Regions from separate parts of the Desulfovibrio desulfopostgatei genome, predicted to be linked through region 3. Evidence: predicted binding sites of a transcription regulator. Region 3 holds the regulator's gene; each other region holds the start of a gene.

Region 1 (10,562 bases), 540 kb from region 3:
GCGGTCTTCCAGCAGTTGCAGGGAACTAAAGACCAGGCTTTGCAAAATGCGCTGATGCTCTGCCTGCAAAATCCAGCCGGTTCCGGCCTCTACGGCCACGCGGGCCAGCTCTGCCAGTTCATCCCGCCAGGCTTCGCCAAGGTTGTGACGCTGCGCCTCAAGAGCGCGCAGCATGTTGCCGAGCATCTGCCCCACATCAACGCGGAACTCCTTAAGCTCGGCCCCGGCCTGCTCCATGCCCGCCTGAAAGCCCTCATTATGCGCGTTGCCGCGGATAAACTCGGCTTCTTCGCGCAGGTCGCGGGCCTTGCCGTGCTCTGCCTCGGCCTCGGCCAGTTCTGCCTGGGCCTGCGCCTTCAGCTCTTTCACTTCGCGCGTGAACTGCTCCACACGGGCCTGAGCCTCGACCCCGGCCTCCTCCAGCACCTTTTGCCTTTCGGCATAGGCTGCGCCTAGAATCTCGCGCGCGCGTTCCTCGGCCCTGGCGCGCACCCGGGCAAGATAGTCCTCCTGCTGCAGGTGCTGGGCGCGTTCACGGAGCAAGGGTTCCTGCATGGCGTCAAGCTGCTGAGGTGTTGCCTCGCGCTCGCCCATGAAGATGGTGCCCCATTTTTTGCGCAACTCGTCTGACGCCATGCCGGATTCCGATGGTTACAGATTCTGCGGCGGGCCGCTACACAAACACGTCGCCAGCGCCACGGCTGATGACAAGCTTGTTTTCGCCTTCAAGCCGCCGCACGATCTTGACGACATTCTGCTGGGCCGACTCCACGTCCGAAAGCTTGGCCGGGCCCATGAATTCCAGTTCTTCGCGAATCATGTTGCCCGCGCGTTCCGACATATTCTTGAAGAATTTTTCCTTGAGGTCGTCGCTGGCCCCGCGCAGGGCCAGGGTGAGATCTTCGTTGGAAATTTCCTTCAGCATTTCGCGCACGCCACGGTCGTCAATATTCTTGCAGTCCTCAAAGACAAACATGAGGTTGCGGATATCTTCGGCCATCTGCGCGGAATCTTCTTCGATTTCGGAGAGCACTTCTTCTTCGGTGGCGCGGTCCACAGCATTGAGAATTTCTGCCACAGACTGCACGCCGCCCACTTTTTTGCCTTCCTTGCCGCCCATGGCGATAAGCTGGCTTGTGAGCACCTTGTCCACTTCCATGAGCATTTCTTCCGGCACGGCTTCAAGCCGCGCAAGGCGCATGAGCACCTCGGCGCGCACGCCTGCGGGAAGGTTTGTCAATAAATTGGCGGCCTGATCCGGATGCAGGTGACCGATAATAAGGGCCAGAGTTTGCGGGTGCTCGTTGCGCAGAATCTGTGAAAGCAGCTTGGGGCTGACCGATTCCAGCTCGCGGAAGGGCGCGGGGCCGGTTTCAAGGCTCAGGGAGTCCATAACGTACTTGGCGGTTTCAGGATCAAGGTTTTTGACCAGCAGGCGTTTCAGCGTTTCGCTACCGCCCGTGATCATATCCACACCTTCAACCAGCGATTCGTGGAATTCGCGCAGCACTTCTTCGACTATTTCGCGCGGCACAGGCTCCAATTCCACGATAGCTCTGGAGATGTCGGCTATTTCCTGCCGGTCCATGCGTTTGAACACGTCAGCCGTGAATTTGTCGCCCATGGCGAGCAGCAGCACTGCAGTACGCTGTTTGCCGGTCAACTCCATCTCCCTACTCCTTCACCGAGATCCGCACTAGGCTGCTCGGGGTTGCTTATTCCTTGTCTGCAAGCCAGCGCTTGATAAGCCGCACGGCCTGATCCATATGCTGCTCGGTAATGTGAAAGAGCCGCATTTTCAATTCTTCAACACGCTGATTGCTTTCTTTTTGCGCCAGGCGCAAGGCCTTGAGCTGCGAAAGCGTCGAGTTGCTTTCCGTCAATTGACGGTCTGCGGCTTTAGGCGGTAGCTGTTTCATCGTTTTTCATCCAGCCGCGCACCAGCATCACCACCTGCTCCATATGATTATCGGAAAGGGTGAAAATGTGCGACTTCAAGGCTTCAATATCTTTGAAAACCAGTTCATCGTCTTCTTCGTCTGCGGCGATCTCGTCATCTGCCTTGGAGGCCTCTTCAAGGGCCTCATACAGGGCCAGCTGTTCTTCGGCTGCGGGCAGGCCTTCAAGCCCCTCGATCATTTCACCGGCTTCAACCTTGGGCCGGATGAGGGCCAGAACCACGGGCCGCACCACAAGCATGAGGAACAAAAAGGCCAGCAGCGCGTTGAGCAGGGGCTTGCCCAGCCGTTCGGCATAATCGGCCAGCATTTCGGCAAAGTTGGGATCCTTGGGCGGCTCGGAATCCGTAAACGGAGCGGAGCTTACTTCCAGAGCATCACCACGGGCCTTGTCCAGACCCACGGCATTGGTAACAAGCTGACGCACACGCTCAAGGTCATCGGCCTTGCGCGGCACAAATGTCCACGCCCCGTTGGTCTTTTCATACGTCCCATCGATAAGGACTGCAACCGTCATGCGCTTTAAATCGCCCACATTGGATACGATTTGCTGCTCTTCCTTGTTAATTTCGTAGTTGGTGGTGCGGGTTTCGCGGCTGCCGTTCTGCTGTGAAACAGATCCGGCTATGCCATCGCCACGGAAGTTGGCGTCCGGCGACCCGCCCTCAAGATTCGAGCGGCCCTGCTGGGTTTCTTCACTGCGCTGCTCGCTGCGTACTGCGGTTTTTTCGGGGTCAAACAGCTCGCGACGGATGGTGCGCTGGCTGAAATCCATATCCACGTTGACCTTGGCGATAACACGGCCAGGGCCAAACATGGGCTGCAACATTTCTTCAATGCGGCGTTCAAGGTTGCGCTGCACCTGCTGGCGGTGTTCCATCTGGGTGGAGCTTGCACCGGCAAGGCTGTCTGATTCCGGCTGATACAGCACCTTGCCGCCATTGTCTGAAATGGAAACGTGCGTTTTATCCAGCCCTTCAACAGCCATAAGCATCATGTTGAGGATGGCGTTGATTTCTTTCTGGTCGGGCTTGAGGTTGGGCCGCTTGAGCTTGAGCACAACCGAGGCCGAGGGGGACTGGCGTTCTTCCACAAACAGGCTGCGGTGCGGAATGACCAGGTGCACGCGTGCGCTTTCCACATTGGGGAACTCGCTGATGGTGCGGGAAAGTTCACCCTGCAAGGCGCGGGTGTAGTTTATTTTCTGCACAAAGTCGGTTTGCCCGACCTTGACCTTGTCAAAAATTTCAAAACCAATGCCCTGCCCCACAAGACCGCCTTCGCCCGCGATCTTGATGCGTTCATCATACACAACTTCCTTGGGAACAAGAATGGTTTTCCCGTTGTCAGTCAGCTGGTACATAACCTTGTCTGCCTGGAGCGACTTGATGACAACACTGGCGTCTTCGGCGCTGAGGTTGGAATACAACACCTTCAAGTCGGGCCGCGAGGCCCAGACAGAAAGGCCAATGGCCGCAGAGCCGATAAGCACAAATCCACCCATGACCATCACGCGCTGCATGACGCTCATTCTGGCCCAGACTGCCTTGATGGAATTGACAAGTTGCATAAGAAAAGCCGGCATATGGTAGCTCCTGCGAAGACGTGGCGTAATTCCGGCACTTTGGCCGGGCATATGCCCTGCCAAAGCAATTGCCATGCCACATTGCAACACGCCGCAATTATATAACTTTTTAAAACACCTCTCTGATTCATTCAAATTTGTGACACTGCGCCAGAAACGCCGAATCCCCCAAGGCACAGCCCGTGGGGGATTCGGCGTTCAGGAGTATCACGCGCGGAAAGGAAAATCTGGAATTTGTAAAAGTTACCTGCCCGGGCGTTTCGCAACGTAAATAAACGCTCTGCGCCCTGGCGGCGAACATCTGCTCACGCAGTTGACCTAGAACTGCATGCGGGAAATTTCCTTGTAGGCTTCAAGCACCTTGCCGCGCACGGCAGAGGTCAGCTTCATGGCCATGCTGGATTTCTGCATGGTGATCATGAGTTCGTGCACATTCTGGGTGCGGCCTGCGGCAAAATCTTCGATGGCTGCATTTTTGGCGCTGTCCAGTTCGTTAACCTTATTGAGCGAATTTTTGATGGTGCCGGAAAAACTGTTCTGTGGGGTCACCGGCGTGTGCGCCTGCGTGGGATATTTGATAAAGGGCCATGACTAGGACAGAGGCCAATAAAAGGCTAATGTCTAGTTATGGCAATAAAAAACAAGTACATCATTCGTTCTAAAATTTCTGAGGCTAAATTCCGTCAACTTCTCAGGCTTTTTTGCGTTGATTTAAATGCTACTCAAATCGCCCAGGTAACAGATTTAAACAGGAATACCGTGAATAGATTATTACAGGGGATAAGAGAGAGAATTGCCTTTGCCTGTGAAGTAGAATCGCCTGTTTCCGGCGAGGTTGAGGTTGATGAAAGTTACTTTGGCGCTCGCCGAGTCCGAGGGCTCAGAGGTCGTGGCGCTAGAGGAAAAACAATAGTTTTTGGCCTCTTCAAAAGGCAAGGGAAGGTTTATACAGAGATTGTCCCTAATTGCTCCAAGGTCACTCTGCAAGGCATCATCCGTGGCCGCGTGGATCCCGAAAGTATTATTCATTCTGACGGTTGGAGAGGGTATAACGGTTTGGTAGATCTCGGTTACCAGAAACATTATCGAGTCCACCATGGTGACAATGAATTTGCCAATGAATATAGCCATATCAATGGCATAGAGAGTTTTTGGGCTTATGCCAAAACTCGTTTGGTACGCTTCCGGGGCATACAAAGACAGACTTTTTATTTTCATTTGAAAGAATGTGAGTTTCGGTTTAATCATAGAGGTGAGGATTTGTATAAAATCATCCTCAAAATGTGCAGAGAAAAACCTCTGTCCTAGTCATGACCCTTGATAAAATCCGCCTGGGCGCCAAAATTTTCGCCCCGGTCAACGCTGTCGCGCAAAAGGCTCTGGTCAAGAGTTTTGGCAAACTGGGTCTGGCCGCCGATGGAGCCGCCCTGTTGCAGGCTGCTCTGCACCTTGCTGAAATTCTGCACTGCCTCGCTGTACGCCCGCATGCCAACTGCCTGAATGCTCATAACAACCTCCGCGCTCCAAAAAAAACTTTTTATGCTGTCATCGTGGTCGTGGCTTAGGGGATGCTTCTAAATAAAAGATTTTGCGCCGAGGACAAGGAAAACAGTGTTTTTTACGACAGGAGTGGACTCTTTCTGTCCATGACTGGAGTAAAAAATGCTGTATGACGCAGTGATCGGCCAAAAGAATTATTTAGTAACAGACCCTAGCGGCCAATATCCAAAGCCTTGATGTACATGCCCTTGACGGCATCCACCGTGGTGACGTTGGCCTCATAGTTGCGCTGGGCAGTCATGAGGTTGGCCATTTCTTCAACCACGTTGATGTCAGGGTACATGACGTAGCCTTCCGCATTGGCGTCAGGATTGCCTGGCTCGTACACCCGCTTGAAGGGCCGGTTATCCATGGTCACGGCAGAAACACGCACGCCCTGTACCGCCCTGTCCAGGGCCGAACGCATGTGGATGGAAAAAGGATCATCCACATCAGCCGTTTGCTGCACCACGCTGCGCCGACGGTACGGCCCGCCCTGAGGCGTGCGCGTTGTCTTGGCGTTGGCAAGGTTCATCGAAATGGTGTTGATGCGGGTGCGGTCGGCTGAAAGGCCGGACGCGCTGATATCAAATGCCGTCATGAAGTCCATGGCTTCCTCCTACACTGTCCGCTGCCGGGGTTCTTATGCCGCGTATGGAAGCGGCGCGGCGGCGGGCAAAAATCAGGACTGCTTGCCATCCTGGATGATGTTGTTCAGCCCTTCAAAAGACTTGCTCATCACCTGGGTAAGCGCTGTGTACTGCAACTGGTTCTTGGCATGTTTGGCCATTTCTTTATCAATATTGACGCGGTCTTCGCCGTGAACAACACGCGGTTTGACCGCCATATCCCATTCCGGCCCAAAAGAATCAGGCCTGAAAGCCGTGGGCATGTGGGAAGATTCCGTACGGGTCATCTCCCCTCTTGCATCAAGCCCCAAGGCCGATTGCAGTTCTTTTTCAAAAGACAGTTCGCGCGGCTTGTAGTTGGGCGTCTCCACGTTGGCGATATTGCCCGCGATGACGTTCTGCCGCTGCAACTGCATATCCATGACCTTGCCCACAAGGCCCATCTGCATATTGAACATTGATTTCATATTACGTACCCCCGTGCGTCACGGAAATCTGCTTGCCAAGCCTTTAGCAACAAGCGTTCCACTGCGCAAAAAACATGTTATTCAAGTGTGTTAAAAAATAGAGAATAGGCAGAAGTCGGTATTTTGACAAAAGCAAGGACGCATCGGCAGGCAGAGTGCAAGCGCAAAAAAAGAAAAACCCGCCCGAAAATCCGGGCGGGGTCAATCTGGCGGGAATGGACGAAAGGCGGCTTACAGTTTCATCTGGGCATCGGTGACGCCCAGAGCGCGCAACTGCAAATAGATGCGGGCGCAGGCCTCGGCATCTGATCCGGCATGGTGGTGGTTCAGCGCAATCCCAAAGTAGGCGCTCACGCTGCTGAGCTTTTTGGAGGCAAGCGGCAAACTGCGGCGGGAGCCTTTAAGGGTGCACAAAAAAGGCGCACGGGGTTCCTGCGCTCCCACGGCGTGGCAGCTTGCGGCAAGCACACGCCTGTCAAAGGAGGCATTGTGCGCAAGCAGGCTGCCCGCCCCCTCAAGAAAGGCATCTATCTGCGGCCACAGTTCGGCAAAAGTGGGCGCATCCTTCAGCATGGGCCAGGTCAAACCGTGGATCTCGGTAAACATCACCCGCGAAGACGGCGGCCTGATGAGGCTGTAAAAAACATCTGTCACGCTGCCCTGCTCAATACGAGCAAGGCCCACGGCGCAAGCGCTGTGGGCCGAGTAGCCGGAAGTTTCAAAATCAATAGCTACACTACGGCTCAAATCTGTAGAAACCACACTTACTCTTTTGCGGCTTTGTGGGCGGCTTCGGCCAAACGCGCCTTGATATAGTCGCGCATGACGGCATCGTCGTCCTCTAGGTTAAAGCAACGGGCGTCTTCGCCCATGAGGCCACCGGGCACAAAGTCGCCCTTTTCGCCGGGGTCAGAGACCATTTCGTCATAAAAACAAATGGAAAGCCAGCGGCTTGCCGGTACATCATCCACCACATCCAGCAGCACAAAGAGTACGCGTTCGGTCTGTACGCTGTGGCGCGCCCGCAGGGAATAACTTACGCCGGGCCGGGCCTTGAAAGTAAAGGAAATATTGCTGTGCGCGGCCAGAAAATCCATGTATTCCGTAAATGATTTCTTGATGTTAAGCGGGTCATCCTGCCAGGAATCAAGAAATTTACGCAGTTCTTCGGAACCTGTAACTTCCATACGCGCTCCTTTTATGGGTTACGGCGGCGTGTCAGCGGGTCCATTGCCAGGGGGGGGTGCCAATGTTCAGCCCCCAAATGCCACGCCTGTCCAATACCGCCTGATGTTCCTGAATAAGCCAGCGTCGGCAAAAAATAGCCCTGCACTTCTGCCTGTCCACCCAGGCCAGACCTTCCATCACCAGCTTGTAGTTGACGGAATCGCCGCCCACCTGCACAAGCGCGGTAATGGGGCCAGCTTCGAGCTGCCCCACGTCTTCAACGTCCACTTTGGCCCCCTTGGGCATCATGCGCTGCAAATAGGCCAGCGCCTGAGGCCCGTAAGGCTGCCTGAGACTGGGAGCTTCAATGCCGTAAAAAACCAGCACCTTCTCTGGTTCTTCACTGTCTTTCTTGGTGCTGACTGAAACAGTATTGCCGTCTTCCACCCTTACCACATACGCATTCCACGTTGTAGCCGCAGCAGCGGGAGACACAGCCAGAACCATAAGGATTATACTTGCAAAAAGCCGGTTGAGCATTGCTGAACCCCTCGGTAAAGGCCTGCAAATGTGCGCCAGCAGATAATGCCTGTGCCGCCAGACCTTTGTCAAGGCAGGCGGCACAGGCATCAAGGAGGGGAATCAGAAATCAGACAGTGGCGCTATCCCCAGACAGTGCGTCCCATCTGGTAGGCGGCTGTGGCTACTGCAAAAGCCAGAGCAGTGTTGAACACGATGCTGAACGCCACCCAGCCCCAGCTGCCAGCCTCTTGGCGGATGACCACCAGGGCCACAAAGCAGGGGGAATACAGCAGTACGAAGAGCATCAGCGAAAGCGCCGTGGCCTTTGACCATGCTTCATCACCCTTGAGGCGTTCCGCCAGGGGTGCGGCGTCTTCGGGATCCTGGTCGCCCATGGCGTAGGCAGTGCCCATGGTGGCCACAACAGCTTCCTTGGCGGCCACACCGGCCAGCAGGGCTATGTCGGTGCGCCAGTCAAAACCCATGGGGCGCGTGGCGGGTTCCACGGCCTTGCCAAGACGGCCAGCCACGGAGAAGGCCAAGGCTTCTTCCTTAAGTTCGTTGCGCACGTTGCCAAGTTCTTCTTCAATGGGGGCGCGGGCCTCGTCACCTTCAGGGATGGCCGCTATCTTTTCTTCAAGCTGGGCGATCTGGGCGTCAAAGGGGGCGGACTTGTCTTCCGGCAGACCGGGGAAAGTCATGGCGGCCCATATCAGGATGGAAATGGCCACCAGCACGGTACCGGCCTTCTTGAGGTACATCCAGGCACGTTCCCAGCAGTGCAGCAAAAGGCTCATGAGGGTAGGCATGCGGTACGGGGGCAGCTCCATAACAAAGGGAGTGGCCTCGCCCTTGACGATGGAAGAGCGCAGCAGGCGCGCCACCAGCAGAGCCATGACCCAACCGGTTATCATGATAAGAAACATGACTGTGGGGGCATTGTCAGGAAAGAATGCCCCGGCCAGCAGCAGGAACACGGGCAACTTTGCGCCGCAGGTCATGTAGGGCAGCGTAAGCAGGGTTGCCAGTTTTTCCTTGGGGCTGCGCAGGGTACGGGTTGCCATGACGCCGGGGATGGCGCAACCGCCCGCAATACCGCCCGCGATAATATAGGGCATGACCGATGCGCCGTGCAGGCCGAAAAAGCGGAAGATGCGATCCATCATGTAGGCCACGCGGGCCATGTAGCCGCTGTCTTCCATAAAGGAGATGAGCGCAAACATGATGAGGATGAGCGGCACAAAGCTGACCACGCCGCCAACACCCGCAATGATGCCATCCACAATAAGCGACTGGGCAAAACCCTCGGGCAACAGCATTGTGCAGGTGTCGCCCAGCCATTTAAAGCCGTCTTCAACCCAGCCTTTGGGATAATCGCCTACAGTAAACGTTACCTGAAACATGAGGTAGAGCACGCCGATCATGATCAGCGGCCCAAGAAAGGCGTTGGTGAGCACCTTGTCCAGCTTGTCGGAAAGGGCCAGACGGTCCTTGCCAGCATCCTGGGTCACGATGCCGTCGCGCAGCAGGCTGCGGATAAAGCCGTAACGGTAATCGGTGATGATGGATTCAAGATTGGCATTGAGCGTGCTGCGCACATGTGCTGCAGCCTTTTTGCGCATACCCTCAAGCTCTTCGGCCAGCGCGGCATTTGCGGCGCGAACCTCGCTCATGATTTCGCTGTCGCCTTCAAGTATTTTGAGGGCAATCCAGTGGGGCATGTATTTTTTTGTCAACAACCCACTGTCTTCAATGCGCTTTTCCATATCCAGCAGCACAGGGTCAATATCGCTGCCGTAAGAAATACGCAGGGCATTGGCTTTGCCTTCCTGCGCCAACCTGATGGCGACAGCCATGGCTTCATCAAGCCCCTCGCCAGAGCGTGCCACCATGGGCAGCACGGGGATGCCCAGCAGTTCGCCAAGGCGCTCCATATCTATATGGATGCCTGCGGCGCGGGCTTCGTCCATCATATTGCAGCCAAGCACTACAGGGATGCCCATTTCGAGCATCTGCACGGTAAGCAGCATGTTGCGTTCAAGGGCCGAGGAGTCCACAACGTCAATAACGGCCTGCACATTGCCAGCCGCCAACTCGCGGCGCGCCACCAGTTCTTCCATGGAATAGGCGGTCAGCGAGTACGTTCCGGGCAGGTCAACCACGGTAACCTGCTTGCCGCCCACGGTGATGTGGCCTTCTTTTCTGTCAACCGTGACACCGGGATAGTTGCCCACATGCTGGCGCGCGCCAGTGTAGCCGTTGAAAACTGTTGTTTTACCGCAGTTGGGATTGCCAGCAAGAGCTATCCGCAGCTTTCCATCAGCGTTGAAATTGGCATCATCGGGATTATTAAACTGCCGAACCGCGCTCATGCACGAACCTCCCCCATGCTATAAACAGACCGACGCCGCACTTGCGACATCCCAGCCATTACCGCGAACAAAAATTTGTTCATACCAGCCTTCCTGCCAGCAGCCCTGCCGTCAAACGACTTGTCTTACCTGACCCTTTTTCGATCCTGCCGAAGGGTCGTCTGCAAGACGCTGCTCAAAAAATTGAAATTCAATTCCAAAGTCCTGATTGATTTAGCTACCTGCCCACCAAATGTCAAGCGATGGATATTAATTTTCCGCAACTTTACTCCAACCCGATTGGCCAGGGGCAAAACGCCCGCGAACTTTCCAAACTCTCCCGG
Region 2 (10,562 bases), 1.1 Mb from region 3:
TCAATTGCCGTTTTTACTGTTTCATCAGGAACAGCAAGCTCCAGTCGAATTTTTTTGAGCAAATTTACCTCGGTAGCAATGCCTCGGTACATCTCTACATAACCTTTCTGCCGCCCTGCACCAAGAATGTTGGTGATGGACATGGCGTAGATATTACGTTGATACAGCTCCTGTTTTACCTGCTGGAGGCTTTCAGGGCGGGTATATGCGATAATCAGCTTCATAATAGGTATCCTCCGCTTGCGGGCTTGCTAGAGCTATTCGTTGGAAAAAATCTGGAAGCCGCTATAGGCGTCGGCCTTATGCTCTGTGATATCAAGACCTTTCATCTCTTCTTCGGGGCTGACGCGCATGCCGAAGACAACCGAAATGAGCTTGAACATGATGAATCCCATGCCAAAAGCCCAGGCGAAGAATACCGCGACGCCAAGGGCCTGCACCAGGAGCACGCTCACGTCGCCGCCATAAAGCAGACCCGTTGTTGTGCCGTAGCCGGGCGCGGCAAACAAGCCAACCATGAGCGTGCCGAACGCACCGCACACACCGTGCACGGACACAGCGCCGACAGGATCGTCAACCTTGAGCTTTTGGTCGATAAACAGCACAGAGCAGACCACAAGGATACCAGCCAGAAAGCCGATGACTAGCGAGCCAACGGGGGACACTTCAAAACAACCGGCGGTGATGGCCACAAGTCCGCCAAGGCAGCCGTTAAGCGTCATGGAAGGATCAGGCTTGCCTGTTTTGGCCCAGATGGTGAACATGGCACCCAGTGTGCCGGTGCAGGCCGCAAGGCAGGTATTTACCGCGATATAGCCAATGGTGCCGTCAGCAATAGTGGTGGAGCCGCAGTTGAAACCAAACCAAGCGAACCACAAAATGAACACGCCCGTAGCTGCCATCGGCAGGTTGTGGCCGGGTATGGCGCGGGCCACTCCATTTTTGTCGTACTTACCAAGGCGCGGGCCAACCACGATGGCTCCGGCAAGGGCGATCCAGCCGCCCACAGAGTGAACAACAGAAGATCCTGCAAAATCAATAAAACCCATATTGCCCAGCCAGCCCCCGCCGGCATTGCCGCTCAACAGGGAATTCCAGGCCCAGTGCCCGCTGATGGGATAGATAACCGCCGAGACAAGGGCGCTGCACAACAGATATGAGCTGAATTTTGTGCGTTCCGCAATGGAACCGGATACAATTGTGGCAGAAGTGGCGCAAAACATGGCCTGAAAGAACCAGAATGTCAGATTCCACATGCCTTCAGGGGTTGATGCATCGCCACTGCCAAGAAAAAACAGAGAACTGCCGATCAGGCCGCCGCTGGAGCTGCCAAACATGAGCCCAAAACCCACCGCAAAAAACAGCGGCGCCCCCATGGCAAAGTCCAGCACATTCTTCATAATGATGTTGCCAGCATTCTTGGCTCTGGTGAGTCCGCATTCGACCAGCGCAAAGCCAGCCTGCATGAACATGACCAGAATGCCCCCCAGCAGTGTCCACAGCGTATTTCCATACGCCTGAGGCATGTACTCGACCGCTGCTTCCTCTGCTGCATGCGCCGATTCCGGCAGCATGAAGCACAGTCCGGCCATGCTGCAAAGCGCCAATAGCCGCCCAATGTCGCGCGAACCCTTCATAGCAATCCTCCCGAAGAAATAGGTATGGCTTGTTTGCATAAGGAGATTGCAGGGAGCGTGCCAGGGGATTTTAATAAAAATATGTTTAATTTCAGTTAGTTGTTTTTTTATTGAAAACTTTATTGATACAAAAACGTATCGTGCGGAAGTTTTCAGGTTAAATATGTATCAATGTTTGTGTGTTTGATTGGTACTCATAGATGCCTGACAGGCTCCCGCCAGTAAAAAAAGCAACTGGAAGCCTCATTGGTGCCTTCATGGCTGAAAACGCAAAAAGCCGGGTGTAAACCCGGCTTTTCTACGCTCATGCTACTGAGTGGAATGTTTAGTCGATGCCCATGGCCTTGCTGATTTTTTTTGCGGCCTTTTTGACCTTTTCCAGCGGGCTTTTTTCCGCCGCGGCCTCAAATTCGCGCAGCAGTTCTTCCTGCTTGGCAGAAAGGCGGGTAGGCGTGAGCACTTTCACCTCTACCAGCAGATCGCCGCGCGAACGACGCCCGGGGTAGGGCATGCCCTCTCCAGAAACGCGCAGCAGGGTGCCGCTCTGAATACCCTTGGGGATTTCCAGCGGCAGATTGCCGTCAAGGCCGGGAACTTCCGCCCGGTGCCCCAGGGCTGCCTGCACAAAGCTGATCTCGAGGGAGTAAATAAGGTCTTGTCCCTGACGCTGCCAGCGCTTGTCCTGCTCAACGGTGAGCACAACATAGAGATCGCCTGCCGGGCCGCCGTGGACGCCGGGTTCACCCTCGCCGCGCACGCGCAGGCGGGTGCCGCTGTCAACGCCGGCAGGCACGCGCACCACAAGTTCGCGGGTATCTGTGGTGATGCCCTCGCCCTTGCACTTGGGACAGGGCTTGGTGATAACGCGCCCCGTGCCCTGACAGGAGGGGCAGGGCATGGATATCTGGAAAAATCCTTGCGAGCGGCGCACCTGACCGCTGCCGCCGCACTGGCGGCATGTTTCCGCCTTGCTGCCGGGGGCCGCGCCGCTGCCGTTGCATTCGGAGCAGGTAACGTGCTTGGGCAGGGAGATGCTGATCTCGTCGCCCTTGGCTGCCTGGGCAAAGGTGATGGTCAGGTTGTAGCGCAGATCAGCCCCGGCCATGGGCCTGGGGCCGCGCGTAGCGGTAGAAAAGCCAAAAAGATCGCCGAAGATATCGCTGAAATGCGCAAAAATATCATCGTTGCTGCCAAAACCACCCGTGCCGCCCTGGACGCCAGCGCGCCCAAAACGATCATAGCGAGCGCGTTTTTCAGGGTCGCGCAGCACGTCATACGCTTCGGCGGCTTCCTTGAACTTCTGTTCAGCCTCGGCATTGTCGGGGTTATGGTCGGGGTGATACTTCAAGGCCAGCTTACGGTAGGCCCGTTTAATTTCGTCATCTTCGGCGCTGCGGCTTACGCCCAGCACTTCGTAGTAATCGAGCTCCATCGTAGTTCCGGTCACTGTGCGGCTTGTGCGCCTGTGCTAAAGGTTGTACATAAGCGCGGCGGCTCCCCTGGGGAAGCCGCCGCGCGGACAATTTGTCCCCAAAAGGCTACTCCTCTGCGGCGGCCGCGTTATGGCCGGGCAGGGGGTTGTAAAGACTGTCGTCATCAGGCAGAACCTTTCCGGCGGCAATTTCGCGCAGGGCGGTCACGGCCTCTTTGTTGCGAGATTCTACCAGCGGTTCATAGCCTTCGCGGTACTGATGCACACGCTTGATAGCCATCTGCACCAGCAGAAAACGGTTGTCCACGCGCTGCTGACAATCTTCCACGGTAATACGGGCCATGCTGCCTCCGTAAGTACGCGGCTTAAACGCCGCATTCCGGGCCGCCACGGGCAACCCGGTTGATAAATAATACCGCCCGACCATTTGTAAAGGCCGGGCGTGTGCATACGCCTTGGCGCAGGATTCTCCTGCTGAAATAAGAATTGATATATGTCGTCCGCTGTGCTGTCAATAGTCCTGCTGAAGCGGCAGCCAGCGCGGAACAACAGGCATCCCGAAATTTTACGGGTTTGCCGTCAACGGGTGTACAGGAAAATTATGAGCAGAGAAAAAAGATCATTCGCACAGGAAACCTGTGTTAAAAGCGCGGGCAAGGCCATGCAGAAAACAGGCATGTTGTGGCCTGGCTGCAGGGTTGCTGTTGCCGTTTCTGGCGGCGTGGACAGCTTTGTGCTGCTGCAAAGCCTTAAAATTCGCCAGGGAATCGTACCTTTTCACTTTGAAATCATGGCGATTCACCTCAACCCTGGTTTTGACGAGCAGAGCCATGCGGCCCTTTTGCCCTGGCTGGCCAAGCGGGGCATACCCGGCCATATTGAAATGACAACTTATGGCCCAGACGCGCATTCAGAAAAAAATCTTCGCAGGTCGGCCTGTTTCCGCTGCTCCTGGCTGCGCCGCAAGCGCCTGTTTGAGCTGTGCGCACAGTATGGCGTGACCCACCTCGCCCTTGGGCACAATGCGGACGATCTGGTGCAGACGTTTTTCATGAATCTGAGCCGCAATGGCCGCGTGGACGGCATGAGCATGAATGAGTCCTTTTTTGGCGGCGGGCTGCAATTGATACGCCCGCTGCTGCTTGTGGAGAAAAAGTTTATCCTCAAGGCTGCCAAACAGTGGGAACTGCCCATCTGGGCCAATGCCTGCCCCTCGGCGGGTAACACCGCCCGCAGTTCAATGGGGGAAACGCTGGAACACCTGTATAAGGTATCCAAGGATTCGCGCCGGTGCGTTTTTAATGGTTTGACTCGCTGGCAGCTTGAAAAGAACAGCGTGGCTGCGGCCGTGGGCGATGAGCAGCCCCTGCCGGACGCAGAAGCGCGTGACGGCGTTGCGGATTGACACGGGCCGTATCCCGGCTCTAGAGTGTTAGCCCAATGCTGTTCGGCAAATATCACATAGTCATCTTCACTGAAGGTCGTAGCGGCAGCCGCAACCTGCGTATGCGCGGCTGGTTTGGCTTTATTGCCTGCGTGCTGGTGCTGGCCCTTGTGGCCTGCAATGTCTGGCTGCTGCGCAGTTGGCTTGAAACCCGGCATCTGGGCGACGACCTGCGCAATGCAGACAAAACCATTGAAGAACAGCGCCGCCAGCTTGTGAATCTGGTTGAGCGCATCTCTGTTGTGGGACGTGATCTGGAGCGGGTGCAGAGCTTCGACTCCAAGCTGCGCATCATGATGAACATGGAGAAAGATCCCACGGAGGCCGGTTCCATCGGCGACAGGCCGGGGGATTTTTCGCGTACCTATCTGCCCTTGCACCGGCAGGAACTTGCCGCCCGCAAGATGCTTGAATTCCTTACCCGTCTCTCTGAATCCGTGCGACTTGAAGAAGTGCGCCAGCAGGACTTGCTGCTGGCCCTGCGCGAAAACCGCGATGCCCTTTCTTCCATGCCGACCATCTGGCCTGTGGTGGGTTTTGTTTCTTCCAGTTTTGGATGGCGCTCGGCACCCTTTGGCGGGCGGGGGCAGTTCCACAAGGGCCTGGACATCACCAACCGCATCGGCACGCCCATTATGGCTCCAGCTCAGGGTATGGTGACCCTCTCTGGGCGTGATGGCGCGTATGGTTTCAGTGTTGAAATCAACCACGGCAGCGGTATCGTGACCAAATACGGGCACATGCAACGTTGCGCCGTGCAGGAAGGCCAGTGGGTCAAGCGCGGCGAAATTGTGGGCTATGTGGGCATGAGTGGCCGCACCACAGGGCCGCACCTGCACTACGAAGTGCGCCTTAACGGTGTGCCGGTTGACCCCATGCGCTATATTCTGGAGTAGCCCGGCCATTTCCGATTGTTCGTTTTTGCATCATGCCCCGGCGCGCATCCATAAACGGTTTGCGGCGGCGGGCGCAAGCAATGGGGAAAATGCGGCACCATGCGCAAGCATCACAAAATTTCTGGCAGGCCTTTTAGTGCCGCGCACGCCAGCACGCCGGGGCATGCGGTGCGTGGCGGTTTCTGCCGTAATCTGTCTGATATTTTCGCGGCATTTTCGCGGCTGCCGATGCTGACTGCTGGCATGTTTGCAGTCATGGGCGCGGGCATGACCTGACGTGCGGGTTCTGTGGGGCAGGTTGTCTCGCTACGTGCCGCTGGTCGGGCTTTCCGCTGATTCCCCCTCTCCCGATCAATTAAGCTCAGGCGCTCCCCCTCACAATCCAGGTTTCGCATCCAGAATGCGGAACCGTTTTTTATTTTTGAGCGTTTGATGGCGCGCTTTGCGCTTTTGCGAGATCACTATTCTTTGTGGAGAGGCATATGGAAACTACCGAAAAAGGACGGCGCGATTTTCTCAAATCGTTGGCGCTGGGGGCAGCAGGCACTGCCATGCTGACGCCGCAAGCCGCCAATGCGGCGGAAGGCGGCACCTTGCAGGTATGGTCGTGCGGCGGGCTTGCCGAGGCCATGATGCCAGCGCATGAGGCCTATCAGCAGCAGTCGGGCGTCAAGGTTGTCTACACCGGAGCCTTTGCCGCAGCCTTGGGCAAATCCCTGCTGACTGGCGGCGGGCAGACGGAGGTCTTTGCCGGGCGCGTCTTGGCTCTGGCCCAAAACCTGCGCAAGGCTGGCAAGATGCTCAATTTCAGGCCCTTGTGCTTTACCAGTTACGTCATTGCGGTTCCCAAGGGGAATCCCGCAAAAATCAGCGATATTGAAGACCTGACCCGCCCCGGCGTGCGGGTTTCCATGGCGCGGGACGCTTCCGCTCCCGGCGGACAGGCCGTTATGGGCATCCTCAAAGCTGCGGACATCACGCCCAAGGTGCTTGCCAACGTGCCCGAGCAGGGCAGCTGCGTGCAGCGTTCTGTGGAAAGCGTTGCCGAGGGCAAGGCTGACGCCATGATTGTGGAGCGGCGCATCACCCGCATGACGCGGTTTGCTGATCGGCTGGATCTGGTGGAAATTCCCGAGCGGTTTTTCCCCGCCGGGCCGTTGACCTTTACCGTGGGCATGATGGCAAACGCGACTGATCCGGCAAAGGCCTCAGCCTATATGGACTGGATTACCAGTGCGCTGGGGCAGGCTTTTTTTGAAACGGCGGGCTTCATCCCTGCCATTTCGTCCAAGGGCATGGAACTTGTGGAAAAGCTGGGGGTAAAGGATGTTGCATGAAATTGTCGCCCGTCCCAGCCTGCGGTTGAGGGCTCTTCAGTGGTGTAACCGCGCGGTACTGTTTGCCTCCACGCTGTTTTTGGGCGAGTGGGCCTTGTTTGGCGTGTTCCGCTGCCCCTTTGTTGTGCCCTTTGTGAGTTGCCAGAACTGCCCGGTCATTATCTGTCCCGGTCAGGCCGCGCGCATGTTTTGGGGATTCTGGGGCGTATGGCTGGCTGTGGCGGCCCTGTTTGGCAAGGCTTTTTGCGGCTGGTTGTGCCCTGGCCAGCTTGTGAACCGGGCACTTGCGCTCAATCCTTTCCGTTTTGGGTCCAACCCTGACGGCGTGGCGAACTTTCGCTGGGCCCGGTATCTGGTGTTGGCGGCGGGGCTGACAGCCTGGTTTGTTCTGGGGCAGCCGCGCGTGGACGTGCCTATTCGTGTGGGAGAATTTTGGCCTTCTGCATGGCTTACGTGGAAGCATGCCTTTCCCATGTGGGACTTGCGTCTGCTTATCACCTTGGGCGGGCTGGCGTTGGGGCTGGTTGTGCTGATGTGCTGGTGCCGGTTTGTTTGTCCTTTTGGCGCGGCGCTGGAGGTTGCGCGTAAGTTTGCTCCGTTCCGTTTTTACAGAACGGAGCAGTGCAATGATTGCGACAAATGCAGGCGGGTTTGCGTTATGCGGACGAGGCCGGGCGAGGAGAATTGCACCAATTGCGGCGATTGCGCGGGGAGTTGCCCCACGGATTGCATCCGGTTTGGGGTGAAGCGGTACGGTGGCAAGGGCAATTAAGGCAAAAGCAGGGGAAATTGAGTAGCGGGGTAGAGCCTGTCGAGCGCATTTACGCAAACCCGACTTTTGTACCCTGAATGCGTCAGCGCCGGGATTTTGATGCTCACGTACATGAGTACGTTGCGCTCAAAATCCCGGCGCTTCCTTTTCAGGCCGCAAAACGCGTATTTTGCAAATTCACTCAACACCAGCCATCGCCTCCGCGTTCGCTCCGGCGAGTTTAAGGAAGGCAACGCCACAACCAGCTTTTGATGGCGAGTGGACTATTCTGACTCGTAATTTCTCTGCCTGCTTGCGGTTGAATTAAGAGCGGAATGCTCGCAGGAGAGAGTGGCCCCGAAGTCTCATGCATTGCGACCTGGATCGGTCAAGTTGGTGATGATTGAAATTTTAGAGATGCCCTGAAAACGGTGCAAAGCCATGCCCTTTTCAGGCAACGTATCGGCGGTATTTGGCTGAAACAGATTCACATCCAGAGCGAAAGCGAACTCTGGCATTTACGCGGCGCGGAGGGAGATCACCTGAGCGAGCGTAGCGAGGGAAGGAAGCTCCCGCAGCTATAGTCGCGTTGCCCTCGCCGCATGAAGAATGCTGAAAGCCCTTCTTAGGGGGTGTTCCGGGGGGAGTGCAGAGGGGGCCTAGGAGGGGCGCAGCCCCTAACAGGTCCCCTCTGCCCCACGCCGGGGAGGCGTCCCAAACGCCGCCGGAGGGCGGAATACCGTGCCCGAAGGGCAGAAAAGAGAAAGAGTACTGATGGAGTATGTGAGCCTGTCAGGCTAACAAAAAAGGGAGCAAACCCTTAGGCCTGCTCCCCAGCAAATCCTTGCAAAAAACGAATCTACAGCGCTGGCGCTCCAACCCCCGGCAAAACCTGCTCCAAGGCATGCCCAAGAGAAAGCAACTCGCCCTCGGCAAAGGCCTTGCCAAAAAGCTGCATACCCACGGGCAAACCGCTCTCGGCACCAACACCCACAGGCATGGAAAGCCCGGGCAGACCGGCAAGGTTCAGCGAAAGCGTGTAGGCATCCATGAGGTACATCTGGAGCGGATCGGCGGTCAGGCTGCCCACATTCCACGCAGGAACGGGCGAAACCGGGGCCCACAGGGCATCGCATTTATCAAGGGCGGCGAGGTATTCATCGCGGATGAGGCGGCGCACCTGTGCGGCCTTGCGGTAATACGCATCGTAATAGCCGGAGGAAAGCACATAGGCTCCCAGCATGATGCGGCGCTTGACTTCCTGTCCGAAGCCCTCGGTGCGCGAGCGCACGTACAGGTCTTCAAGATTCTTGATATCCGCAGCGCGGCGGCCATAGCGAACGCCGTCAAAGCGGGCGAGGTTGGAACTGGCCTCGGCCATGGCGATAATATAGTAGGTTGCGATGGCCGCATCTGTGTGCGGCAGGCTCACTTCCACCAATTCCGCACCCTGAGCCTGAGCAATGCTCATGGCGTTCTGGCATACGGCGCGCACTTCAGGGGCCAGACCTTCACCAAAAAATTCCTTGGGTATGCCCAGCCGCGCGCCCTTGAGGGGCTTGCTGTTCAGGGCGGTCACATAGTCGTCCACAGGGCGCGGGGCGCATGTGCCGTCACGCTGGTCATGCCCTGCGATAACGCCGAGCACGCGGGCGCAGTCTTCCACGCTGCGGGTCAGCGGGCCCACCTGATCCAGTGACGAGCCGTAGGCGATGACGCCGTAGCGCGACACGCGGCCGTAGGTGGGCTTGAGGCCCACGCAACCGCACAGGGAGGCGGGCTGACGGATGGAGCCGCCGGTGTCCGTACCCAGCGAAGCAAAGCATTGCCCGGCAGTGACGGAAGCGGCGGAGCCGCCGCTGGAACCGCCGGGGACCCGGTTGACATCGCGCGGGTTGCGGGTGGTCTGGTAGGAGGAGTTTTCCGTGGTGGAACCCATGGCGAACTCGTCCATGTTGTTCTTGCCCAGAATAACGGCCCCGGCCTCGCGCAGTTGCTGCACGGCAAAGGCGTCATAAAAGGGAGTGTAATTTTCGAGAATGCGCGAACCAGCAGTTGTGCGCAGCCCCTTGGTGGAGAGGGCGTCCTTGACCGTTACCGGCACACCCCACAGGGGCTTGGCCGGATTGGGGCCTTCCTTGTCCAGGGCGGCGGCAGCGGCAAGTGCCCCTTCCCTGTCCACGGTCAGCATGGCCGCTATGCGCGGTTCAGTGGCGTCCATGCGCGCAAGGCAGGCCGTAACGGCGTCAACTGCGCTCAGTTCCTTTTTTTGCAGGGCCTGAGCCGCTTGTGTGAGCGAGAGGGAACAAATTTCGGTCATGGCGTTCTCAAATATGTTCTGCACTGCGGTTTGCGCAATGCTGTGCGTTTGGGTGCGGTATACGCCGGCGCGGGTGACTGCGCCGGGCTGCTGCACTGGCCGGGCCAGAGCAATATTACTCTGAAACTGCTCTATACGATGCGGGGCACGATGAAATATTCGCCATCGGCCTCGGGCGCGTTGGCGAGCACTTCGCTACGCTCACGCCGCCGGGCCGACACATCGTCCCTCAGGGGGCCTGGATGCTGGGCCGGGCTGTACAAAGGCTCCACATCCTTGGTGTCCACGCGCGCGAGCACGTCCATATAGGCCAGAATATCGCCCATCTGGCGGGCAAACAGGGTCTGTTCTTCCTCGCTGACGCTCAACCGGGAAAGTGTAGCCATGTGGGCCACTTCTTCCAGACTGATGGTTTTGTTGTCTGCCATGTGTAGTCCTTTAAAGGCAATGCCTGCGGGCGCGATCAGCGCGCTGCGGGCAGGCTGAGTTTATACGAGGGGCGCGGCGTGTTGCTCATGATGGGCGCAGACGGCGGAGTCTGACCAGTCTGCACTGCCGGGGCGGCTTCCGCGCCTGCGGCAGGGGCTGCAAGGGGCGCGCCGGTGGCGTCCACGGGCGGCAGGCCCTGCATACGCAGAGCCGCCTGTTGCAATACACGAGCGCGGGTTTGCTGGAAGGTTTCCACATCCACGGGCGTCATACCGGTGGGCGAAACGCCGAACAAGAAGAGCTTTTGGTGGGCAAC
Region 3 (10,562 bases):
GGGGGTATCTGCGCGGAATCCTTCATGACATTCGCCTCTTCGGGGTCAGATCGCCGTTTGCAGCCGGGGTTGTGCGCCACAGGCTTCTGACGGACGTTGCCAAATCCGCGCCGCGCTCAAGCCCGTGTAAGGCCATTGCGCGGCAACCGGCAGGGGGGGTGCGCCTGAAACGGGGGCGGGCCGTTGCCAGCCCGCCCCCTCATTATGAATGATTACAACACGGGGTCAATGAGGGCATAGCCGCTCACCTTGGTGCGGTATACCACATTGATGCGGTTGTTTTCTGCGTTAAAGAACACCAGAAACTCGCTGCCGATGGAATCAAGCTGCATGAGCGCTTCATCCAGATGCAGGGGCTTGGTGGCGAGGCGGTCGGTGCCGTCAACGGGCTGCTGCACGTCGGCTTCGGCATCGAGGTTGTAGGTAAACACGTCCACATCCGTATTGCGGGCGTGCCGCCGCTGGGCCTTTACGCGGGCCACCTGGCGCTTGATCTGCGATTCGACCTTGTCTGTCACAAGGTCAATGGCGGCGTACATATCCGAGGTCTGTTCCGTGGCATTGATGTGCAGGCCTTCGCCCGTAACGGTCACTTCGCAGCGATGACGGAACTTGTCGACTGTCAGCACAACGGCAACTTCAAGGCCAGAGGCCTTGCCAAAAAACCGTCCCAGCTTTTCCATGCGGCGACGGGCATACTTCTTCAGATGTTCGGAGGCTTCAAAATTCTTGAATGCAAATGAGATGTTCATAAGTTCCTCCTAAGTATTGAGCCACTCGACGGGGAATCAGAAATGCTCCTTGCGCCTTGACGAAGATGGAATATCAAGTGCCGTGCGGTATTTTGCCACCGTACGCCGCGCAATATTGACCTTGAGGCGTTCCTTGAGCATTTCGCCGATACGCTCATCGCTGAGGGGGGATCGGGTATCTTCCTCAGAGATGAATTTCTTGATCAGAGCCTTGACGCTTTCTGAGCCTACCTGACTTCCGTCATCGAGTTCAAGGCCGCTGTTAAAGAAAAACTTCAATTCAAAGATGCCGTGGGGCGTTGCCACATACTTGTTGGTGGTAATGCGGCTCACCGTTGATTCGTGCATGCTGATGTCGTCAGCAATATCCTTGAGAATGAGCGGCGCGAGCTTGGTCACGCCGTCTTCAAAAAACGGCTGCTGATGGCGCACAATGCTTTCCATAACCTTGTAAAGCGTGCGCTGGCGCTGATACAGACTCTTGATAAGCCATGAGGCGGAGCGGATCTTTTCTGCGCAGTAGTCCTTTTCCTTCTCCGAGCCGCCAATGTTCATCTGGCTCATGGCCGAAAGCTGCAACTGGGGCAGGCCGTCATCGTTGAGCAAAATCACAAATTCGTCGCCCATCTTGTACACAAATACATCGGGGCTTACGTAGGTTGGCTCGCCGCCGCCAAAACTTGCGCCGGGCAATGGGTCAAGGCTCTGGATGATATCCAGATACTCCTTGAGCTCTTCCATATCGAGCTTGAACTTGCGCAGCAGGGGCTTGTAGCGCTTGGCCTCGAGGTCTTCGAGGTGCGATTCTACCAGCTCCACGAGGATGGGGTCGCGAGCGTAATTGAGGTTCTTGATCTGCACCATCAGGCATTCGCGCGCGTCACGCGCGGCAACGCCGATGGGGTCAAAAAGCTGCACCCTTTCAAGCACGGGCAGCACGGCCTCGGGCGCAACCTCGGCCATTTCGGCCACTTCTTCAATGCTGGCTTGCAGATACCCGGCTGAGGAGAGATTGCCGATAATGACCTCGCCAATGGCCTTCTGCTCTTCTGTCAGCGAAGAAAGGCGCAACTGCCAGAACAGATGCCCCTCAAGGGTGGGCTTGGCCGCATAGCGGGCTTCAAGAGGCGAAATTTCTTCGGCAAGTTCATATTCGCGCGACTGCGAAAGGCGGGGGGTGCTGGCAAACTCGCCGAGGTAATCTTCCCAGTCGGCATCCTTGGCCAGTTCCCTGTCGTACACTTCCTCCTTGGGCGCTTCGCGGCTTTCCTCGTGCTGCTCCAGGGAGGAATCGTCAGTAAGTGAAGATTCTTCGAGAAAGGGGTTTTCAAGCAGTTCCTGCTGCACAGTTTCCAGAAGTTCCACGCGTGAGAGCTGCAGCAGCTTGATTGCCTGCTGCAATTGCGGGGTCATTACCAGTTGCTGTGACAGCTTGAGTTGCTGCCGTAGTTCCAGTGCCATGTGTACTCTTTTGCCTTAACTAGCCATAGGACTATAGAATTATCTGTTTACAAGTACTGTGCCACATCTGCAAAAATTATGCAATAGCTAACAGTTGCAAGATCAGGTTCACGGCATCCCCAGCCAGCGGCAAGGGCTGTCAGCGCCAAAAATCCAGATTTGGCGCAGCATTTGCGCCGTTGGAAATAATCTGCGCACAAAAAAAGGAAGGCAATGCCCTCCCCTTTTTGCGCGATTTTGCGATACCCAAGCTTGGTGGAAACCAACAAGCCTCGCTGCGTTAACGCCGCGAAATTACACCTTGGCGAACTTTTTAGCCGCTCCGATAAATTCACGGAACAGCGGATGCGCGTTCATGGGCCGGGATTTGAATTCGGGGTGGAACTGACAGCCAAGGAACCAAGGGTGGTTCTTCAGTTCAATGATTTCCACAAGCGAATCGTCAGGGGCGGTGCCGCTGAAAACCATGCCCTTTTCGCCAAGCATTTCCTTGAAGGCATTGTTGAATTCGTAGCGGTGGCGGTGACGTTCATCAACCATGCCCTTTTTGTAGGCCACAAAGGCCTTGGTATCGGGCTGCACCTTGCAGGGGTAGGAGCCAAGGCGCATGGTGCCGCCCTTGTCGCTGCCCGCGTCGCGTTTTTCAACGTTCTTGGTGCGGAAGTCGAACCACTCGGTCATAAGGTAGATAACCTTGTGGTCAGAAAGCGGGTTGAATTCTTCAGAGTTGGCGTCATCAAGGTTTGCCACGTGGCGGGCAAATTCGATAACCGCGCACTGCATGCCAAGGCAGATGCCGAAGAAGGGAATGTTGTTTTCACGCGCATAGCGGATGGCGGCAATCTTGCCTTCCACGCCGCGGTAGCCAAAGCCGCCGGGCACAAGAATGCCGTGACAGCCCTTGAAGGATTCCGCGCAATTGCTTTCGTCCACATTCTCGGAATTGACGTAGCGCAGTTCCACTTCAACGCGGTTGGCAACGCCGCCGTGAATGAGGGCTTCGTGCAGGCTCTTGTAAGCTTCCTTGAGGTCAACGTACTTGCCCACAATGGCAATGGTGACCTTGCCCTTGGGGTTGGCGCAGTCGCTCACGAGCTTTTCCCAGGCTTCAAGGTGGGCATTGCGCGCGGGCAGGCGCAGCATGATGGCCACCTTCTGGTCAAAGCCTTCCTCATAGAACTTGAGCGGCACTTCATAAATATTGTTCACATCAACCGAAGAGAACACGGCGTCCTGATCCACATTGCAGAACAGGGCGATCTTGCGGCGCAGTTCTTCGGGGATGCTCTGCTCGCAGCGGCACAGAATGATATCGGGCTGAATGCCGATGGAGAGCAGTTCCTTGACGCTGTGCTGGGTGGGCTTGGTCTTGTGCTCGCCAGCGCTGCGCAGGTAGGGAACCAGGGTAAGGTGAATGTTCAGGCAGTTGTCGCGTCCAAGGTCGGAACGCAACTGACGGATGGCCTCAAGAAAGGGCAGGCCTTCAATGTCGCCCACGGTGCCGCCGATTTCGATAATGGCGACATCGGGCGCGTCCTCGCCTTCAGAAAGGGAAAGCACCACGCTCTTGATTTCATCAGTAATGTGCGGGATCACCTGCACAGTGGCGCCCAGGTAATCGCCGTGACGTTCCTTGGCGATGACGTGGTTGTAAATGGCGCCGGAAGTGGTGTTGTTCTTCCGCGACATGGGCACGTTAAGGTAACGTTCGTAGTGCCCGAGATCCAGATCCGTTTCCGCGCCGTCATCGGTAACAAATACCTCGCCGTGCTGGAACGGGTTCATGGTGCCGGGGTCAACATTGATGTAAGGATCAAGCTTCTGGATGGTTACCGTAAGCCCGCGCGTTTGCAGCAGCGCGCCCAAAGACGCAGCCGCGAGGCCCTTGCCTAACGACGACAGAACGCCGCCCGTCACAAAAATGTATTTAGTTTTCATGCACTTCCACCTGTACTTGGGTATGTTGAATAGTTCAACCAAACAGTCTTAACCCAAATTGAATTTTTTGGCTAGCATTGACTAAGTAAAACAAGCTAAGTAATGTGTTATTCCCTTTTCAGCGTGCGTGCCCACCACAAGCGGCCCGCGCGCCGGTCATCTGTTGTGCCCGGCGCGGGTCTGCCAAGGTTTCCAAGGCAAAAGCACGTCCGGCCCACGCCTTAGGGCTTGGCCGGAATTATCTGCGTTGCAAAGCCAAGGAGGCTTCCCCCGCATGGGTACGGTCAACACACTGGTCATCACCGGCTACGGTACAAATTCGCACATGGAAACAGCCCACACGGCCCGTCTGGCCGGTGCCGACAAGGCCGATGTGGTGCATTTTTCCGATCTGGTGGCGGCCAAGGTTCGCCTTGCCGACTATCACTTTTTGATTTTCCCCGGCGGGTTTCTGGATGGCGACGATCTCGGCGCGGCCCAGGCTGCGGCCATGCGCTGGCGTTACCTCAAGGACGACGCGGGCGCGGCCCTGTTGCAGAGCTTGCGCGAGTTTTTGGATGAGGGCAAGCTGATTTTGGGCATCTGCAACGGTTTTCAGTTGCTGGTCAAGCTGGGCGTGCTGCCTGCCCTTGGCGGCCAGCGCTTTGAGCGCCAGGTTTCGCTGGGCAACAATGATTCCGCCCGGTTTGAAGACCGCTGGGTGCATCTGCTGCCCAATGCGGCAAGCCCCTGCGTGTTCACCAAAAACCTGCCCCTGCTCTCCATGCCAGTGCGCCACGGCGAAGGCAAGCTCGTTGCCCGCGATGCGGACTGCCTGCGCCGCCTGGAGGAAGAAAACCTCATCGCCCTGCAGTACGCCGACCCCGCAACTGGCAAGCCTACGCAGGAATATCCGCTCAACCCCAATGGCTCCACCCTTGCCATTGCGGGCCTGACCGACCCCACGGGCCGGGTGCTGGGCCTTATGCCCCACCCCGAGGCCTTCCACCACGTGACCAACCACCCCGGCTGGACGCGCGGCGAACTGGACGCCCCCGGCACGCTCATTTTTGTGAACGCCGTGCGCTACCTGCGCGGTCAATAGAGAGGGTACAGGCAACACCCGAGGCTGGCGGGCGTATATAATGCTCCGTACAGTCCGGCTCACTTTGCCGCCATATTATTCTCGCCATGATTATTTTGGGGGAGGCTTTACGAAGCCTCCCCTTTCTGTATACATTTTGCGGCACGGCGCGGCCTTGCGGCAGACAGCTTCCGCGTAATGTTTATTGACAAAGCACCCGGGCTTGGATAGGTTCTCTGATTCCGAAGAGCTGAACCCCCTTTGGATTTTCCTGCGCGCACGCGTCAGACAAGGTGCGAAACAACATTGCCACAACACGTTGCACATTTTTTTACGCCGTATTCAACGAGGCGCTTTCTCTGCACCAGCAAGAAAGTGCCTTTTTTTATGGTGGGTGATATCTATGCAACCTATTGAAATTATTAAGGCGATAGAGGAAATTGCACCTCTGGCCGCTGCTGCCGGCTGGGATGTTTCGGGCCAACAGGTGGCGGCGCACAGGCAGGGTGTTGCCAGGCTTGCCGTCTGCCTCGACCCAACGCCCGCATCCGTGCGTACAGCGCTGGAAAAGGGTGCGCAATTTGTGCTCAGCCACCACCCGCTGCTGCTCAAGGCCGTGCTGCCCAACAGGCTTGACGACTACCACGAGGTGCTGCGCCTGCTGTTTCAGGCCGATGTGCCGCTGTACGCGGCCCATACCTCGCTGGATGTCAACGCTTACGGCCCGGCAGGCTGGCTGGCCCGAGCGCTTGAGCTTCGCAATCTTGCTGTGCTGGAGCCTGTGGCCCCGGCTGTGGGCAATGATCTGCCGCTGGGCTTCGGCCTTGCGGGCGATCTGCCCAGGGCCATGACCGTGGCGCAGATTGCAGGCATCATTGCCCGCAACGCCCCCCTTGCCACAGCCACAGTGAGCGGGCCGGAGCCGCAAACAATTACCCGCGTGGCCTACTGCACGGGTTCGGGTTCATCGCTGCTTGGCGCGGCGCAAGCTGCCGATGCGCAGCTTTTCATAACCGGTGATGTCAAATACCACACGGCGCTTGCCGCGGAAATCTGCCTTCTGGATGTGGGCCACCACAGTCTTGAGGAAGAAATGATGCTGCGCATGAGCCGGTTGCTGCAACAGCGCCTGCCAGAGACGGAAGTGTTTTTTGTGCCTTCCGCCTCGCCCTTCCGCCCTGTTGCCCTGTCATGATTTTATCAGGAGGACTCTCATGAGCAATGCCGTATATTTTGACCAGATCAAGCAGCTTGTTGAGTTGCAGAAGGTCGATGACGCCATCCACGCCGTCAAGCAGGACCTGAGCAGCGCCCCGAGCGAGCTTGATTCCCTTGAGCAGCGCTTTGCCGCCATCGAAACCCAGCGCAACTACATTCTGGACAAGCTTTCGCACCTTCAGGATCAGCAAAAGCGCCTCTCGCTCGAAATTGATGACGACTCCGCGCGCATCAAAAAAAGCAAGAACAAGCTCATGCAGGTGGGCAATCAGCGTGAATACCACGCCATGATGCGCGAAATGGACAGTATGGAAAAGGTCAACCGTTCCCGCGAAGAAGAAAAAATGACTCTTCTTGAGGAACTGCAGTACCAGAACGATGCGCTGGCCGAAATCGACCTGACCTACACCGCCATCAAGGCCGAGCTTGAAGTCAAGCGCGATGGCCTTGAAGAAAAGCTGCAAAAGGGCAACGCCGCTCTTGAAGGCCTGAACGAAAAGCGCGCCGCCGCCAGCAAAAATATTCCCCAGCCCGTGTTCATGCGTTACGAATTCATCCGCAGGCGTCTTGAGCACCCCGTCATTGTTGCCGTGAAAGAAGGCATCTGCTCCGGCTGCCACATTGCCGTGCCGCCGCAGTCTTTCATTGAATTGCAGCGCGGTCAGCAGATTCTGAGCTGCCCCAACTGCCAGCGCCTCATTTTCTGGTGCGAGCATTTTTCTGTTGAAGATGCCCCGCAGTGCGCCCAGAAACCGGTGACCATTACCGACTAAAAACAATCCTTTCTCCGGTGCGTCATGTTCCGCAGACCGCGCTGGAGAACCAGATCAGCAAGTGGGAGTCGGACAGACCGTCGCTGCGGGCCGCAAGGCCCGGGGAGGAAAGTCCGGGCTCCACAGGGCAGAACGCTGGGTAACACCCAGGAGGGGCGACCCTCGGACAGCGCCACAGAAAGCAAACCGCCCCGCCACGCGGCGGGGTAAGGGTGAAACGGTGGGGTAAGAGCCCACCAGATGCCGCGGTGACGCGGCATGCTCGGCATACCCCGTTTGGAGCAAGACCAAATAGGGAAGGTGGTCGGCCCGACCATTGCCTTCCGGGTAGGTTGCTTGAGGGCGCAGGTAACTGCGCTCCTAGAGGAATGACGGTCTGGTGCGGGCAACCGCATGACAGAACCCGGCTTATCGTCCGACTCCCACTTGTTAACAAGGTATGTAATGTCAGAAAGTTCCGGCACATCATCTGTTGCGGCAAAACCCTGGGCGCTCATACTGGCTGCCGGACAGGGTACGCGTATGGCCGATGCCACTGGCGGCACGGCAAAACAGTTTTTGCCCTGGCAGGGCGCGCCGCTTTTCTGGCATGCCGCCCGCGCCATGAGCCGCAGCGCCTGTGTGGCCGGAATTGTCTTTGTTTTTCCTCCCAGCCAGCTTACCGAAGCCAACGAACTGTTGGCCAACCTGCACAGGCACGATGATCTCGGGCTGCCGTGGGTTACAGCCTGCGGCGGGCCTTTGCGCCAGGATTCCGTGCGCCTTGGTCTGGCCGCCCTGCCCCTGCGCCCTGCCTGCGTGCTGGTGCACGATGCCGCCCGCCCCTTTCTTTCCCCGACGCTTGTACGCCGCGTCTGCGAGGCGCTTGCAGAAGGCGCGGCTGGCGTTATCCCCGCCATATCAGTTACCGACACCATCAAGACGGTGGAAAATGGCCGCGTAACGGCCACCCTGCCGCGCGACGGGCTTGCGGCTGTGCAGACCCCGCAGGGCTTTCAGCTTGAAGCGCTGCTCTCGGCCCACGCCCACGCGGTTGAGGCGGGGCTTGCCGTAACCGACGATGCGTCGCTTCTGGAGGCGCTTGGCCTTGAGGTACGCGTCATACAAGGCGAGGCTGCCAACGTGAAGATTACCCGTCCTGAAGATTTGGACCTGCTGCAAGACGAAAATCCCCTTCCTTCCATCCGCACGGGCATGGGCTACGATGTTCACCGTTACGGTCAGGGCCGCCCCATGCGTCTTGGCGGCGTGAGCATTCCCAACGCACCAGAAGTACTGGCCCACTCTGACGGCGATGTGCTTCTGCATGCCCTGTCCGACGCTCTGCTTGGCTGCGCCTGCCTTGGCGACATTGGTCAGCATTTTTCAGACAAGGATCCCCGTTTTGACGGCATTTCATCCGCCATTCTGCTGCATCAGGTTCTGGACATGGTGCGCGAGGCGGGCTGTACGCCCTGTCACGTGGATATGACCATAGTGGCGCAGGTTCCCAAGCTCGCGCCCTTCCGCGAAGAAATCAGAAAAAACGTCGCCCGGCTCATGGGGTTGCCCGCATCATGCGTGAACCTCAAGGCTACCACAGAGGAACACCTGGGCTTTACCGGGCGCTCCGAAGGCATCAAGGCATATGCAGTTGTGACCGCGCGGGGGCGCTGATTAGCTCCGCCTCCCCTGCCATAACGATTCGACACCATAAGGAAGGACATGAACACAGAACTCAGCAGGCCCTGGTTTGCCCACTACGACTCCTTCGTTCCGCGCACTTCCGAGGTGTGGAACAAGCCGCTCTATGCCTTGCTGGATGAGGCCGCAGACAAATATCCCAATCGACTGGCCGTCATTTTCCAGAATACGCGCATCACCTACAAGCAGTTGCGCGAGCAGGCGGAGCGTTTTGCAGGGGCGCTGCGCCGCATCGGCGTAAAGACAGGGCACCGCGTTGCCCTGATGATGCCCAACATGCCGCAGACCGTGGTGGCCTTCTGGGGTATCATCAAGGCCGGGGGCGTGGTGGTCATGACCAACCCCCTGTATATGGAAAAAGAAATCATGGCCAACATGCAGGATTCGGGCGCAGAACACATGGTGCTGCTCGATCTGCTCTGGCCCCGCGTTTCCGCCCTGCGCGACCGCCTGCCTCTGAAAAACTTCATCGTTACCGGTGCTGCGGATGCGCTTTCCTTCCCGCTCAACTGGCTCTACCGCCTCAAAAAGAGCCGCAGCGCCAAGGAACCCGTGCCCTACGACGGCAAGAACGTTCATGAGTGGAAGCACTTCTGCAAGGGCGCGGAGCGTTATTCCGCCCCCATTGCCGACCCGCTGCGCGACCCCATCATGTTGCAGTATACCGGCGGCACAACGGGCCTGCCCAAGGGCGTTACCCTGACACACAGCAACGTGGGCACCAACTGCCGTCAGGTGCTGGACATCATCCACGTCAAGGCGGAGGACAAGCACACCTTCATTTCCCTGCTGCCCTTCTTCCACGTGTACGGCCTCACCACAGGCCTGATTATTCCCATCGCTCTGGCGGCCACCACCCTGCCCCTGCCGCGCTATGTGCCGCAGGATGTGCTGCGCCTTATTGCCAAGTACAAACCCACGGTCTTTCCCGGCGCGCCCTCGGTCTATATTTCGCTCCTGCAACAGAAGAATCTGGCGGAGTTTGACCTGCGCAGCATCAAAATCTGCGTTTCAGGCTCAGCGCCGCTGCCGCGCGAAATATTCCGCAAATTTCAGGAAACCACCGGCGCGGCCATTCTGGAGGGCTACGGCCTTACGGAAGCCTCGCCCATCACCCACTGCAACCCGCTTGGCCAGGAAGGGCAACGCCCCAATTCCATCGGCATGCCTGTGCCCGGCACGGATGCCCGCATTGTGGATATGGAAGGCGGCTCCCTTACCCTGCCCCCCGGCAAGATGGGCGAGCTGATCGTGCAGGGGCCGCAGGTCATGCACGGCTACTGGCGCAGGCCTGACGAAAGCGCCAGCGCCCTGCGCAACGGCTGGCTGTATACAGGCGACCTTGCCACCATGGATGAAGACGGTTATTTTTATATTGTTGACCGTAAAAAAGACATGGTCATTGTGGGCGGCTACAACGTGTACCCCCGCGAAGTGGACGAAGTGTTGCTGGAACACCCCAAGGTGCTTGAAGCCGTCACTGTCGGCATTACCGACGAGATGCGCGGCGAGATACTCAAGGCCTTTGTGGTGCGCCGCCCTGACGAAGAACTGACCAAGGCCGACGTTATCGCCTGGTGCCGCCAGAAACTGGCTGGCTACAAGGTGCCGCGCCTTGTGGAATTTCGCGATGAACTGCCCAAAACCATTGTGGGCAAGGTTCTGCGCCGGGCT

What was found. Region 3 encodes sigma-54, which starts transcription at its own class of promoters, with help from an activator protein. Its sites were predicted from a motif close to CTGGCACGGNNNNTGCTT; they were not measured.
Region 1: a site for sigma-54 is predicted at 6,223-6,240, ahead of flgB (flagellar basal body rod protein FlgB). Genes of this name have one in related genera too.
Region 2: a site for sigma-54 is predicted at 1,684-1,701, ahead of ACUZ9Q_RS01680 (ammonium transporter). Genes of this name have one in related genera too.

What each region holds. Positions count from the first base shown of each region.
Region 1 is NZ_JBRBQS010000002.1:1,989,137-1,999,698, forward strand. It holds gene ACUZ9Q_RS08720 (FliH/SctL family protein) at 1-636, opposite strand, end outside; gene fliG (flagellar motor switch protein FliG) at 674-1,669, opposite strand; gene ACUZ9Q_RS08730 (hypothetical protein) at 1,716-1,919, opposite strand; gene fliF (flagellar basal-body MS-ring/collar protein FliF) at 1,900-3,543, opposite strand; gene fliE (flagellar hook-basal body complex protein FliE) at 3,862-4,122, opposite strand; gene ACUZ9Q_RS08745 (IS1595 family transposase) at 4,171-4,851, shown strand; gene ACUZ9Q_RS08750 (hypothetical protein) at 4,848-5,051, opposite strand; gene flgC (flagellar basal body rod protein FlgC) at 5,255-5,692, opposite strand; gene flgB (flagellar basal body rod protein FlgB) at 5,765-6,178, opposite strand; gene ACUZ9Q_RS08765 (3'-5' exonuclease) at 6,410-6,940, opposite strand; gene ACUZ9Q_RS08770 (hypothetical protein) at 6,943-7,365, opposite strand; gene ACUZ9Q_RS08775 (thermonuclease family protein) at 7,397-7,885, opposite strand; gene feoB (ferrous iron transport protein B) at 8,008-10,239, opposite strand.
Region 2 is NZ_JBRBQS010000002.1:380,027-390,588, forward strand. It holds gene ACUZ9Q_RS01675 (P-II family nitrogen regulator) at 1-224, opposite strand, end outside; gene ACUZ9Q_RS01680 (ammonium transporter) at 258-1,637, opposite strand; gene dnaJ (molecular chaperone DnaJ) at 1,963-3,069, opposite strand; gene rpoZ (DNA-directed RNA polymerase subunit omega) at 3,176-3,412, opposite strand; gene ACUZ9Q_RS01695 (tRNA lysidine(34) synthetase) at 3,671-4,474, shown strand; gene ACUZ9Q_RS01700 (M23 family metallopeptidase) at 4,510-5,409, shown strand; gene ACUZ9Q_RS01705 (hypothetical protein) at 5,509-5,685, shown strand; gene ACUZ9Q_RS01710 (substrate-binding domain-containing protein) at 5,892-6,746, shown strand; gene ACUZ9Q_RS01715 (4Fe-4S binding protein) at 6,736-7,518, shown strand; gene gatA (Asp-tRNA(Asn)/Glu-tRNA(Gln) amidotransferase subunit GatA) at 8,357-9,817, opposite strand; gene gatC (Asp-tRNA(Asn)/Glu-tRNA(Gln) amidotransferase subunit GatC) at 9,949-10,245, opposite strand; gene ACUZ9Q_RS01730 (hypothetical protein) at 10,281-10,562, opposite strand, start outside.
Region 3 is NZ_JBRBQS010000002.1:1,453,445-1,464,006, reverse strand. It holds gene rapZ (RNase adapter RapZ) at 1-26, opposite strand, end outside; gene hpf (ribosome hibernation-promoting factor, HPF/YfiA family) at 213-752, opposite strand; gene rpoN (RNA polymerase factor sigma-54) at 789-2,213, opposite strand; gene ACUZ9Q_RS06505 (CTP synthase) at 2,508-4,151, opposite strand; gene ACUZ9Q_RS06500 (phosphoribosylformylglycinamidine synthase subunit PurQ) at 4,426-5,235, shown strand; gene ACUZ9Q_RS06495 (Nif3-like dinuclear metal center hexameric protein) at 5,618-6,409, shown strand; gene ACUZ9Q_RS06490 (zinc ribbon domain-containing protein) at 6,429-7,205, shown strand; RNA gene rnpB (RNase P RNA component class A) at 7,270-7,632, shown strand; gene ispD (2-C-methyl-D-erythritol 4-phosphate cytidylyltransferase) at 7,650-8,861, shown strand; gene ACUZ9Q_RS06475 (long-chain-fatty-acid--CoA ligase) at 8,910-10,562, shown strand, end outside.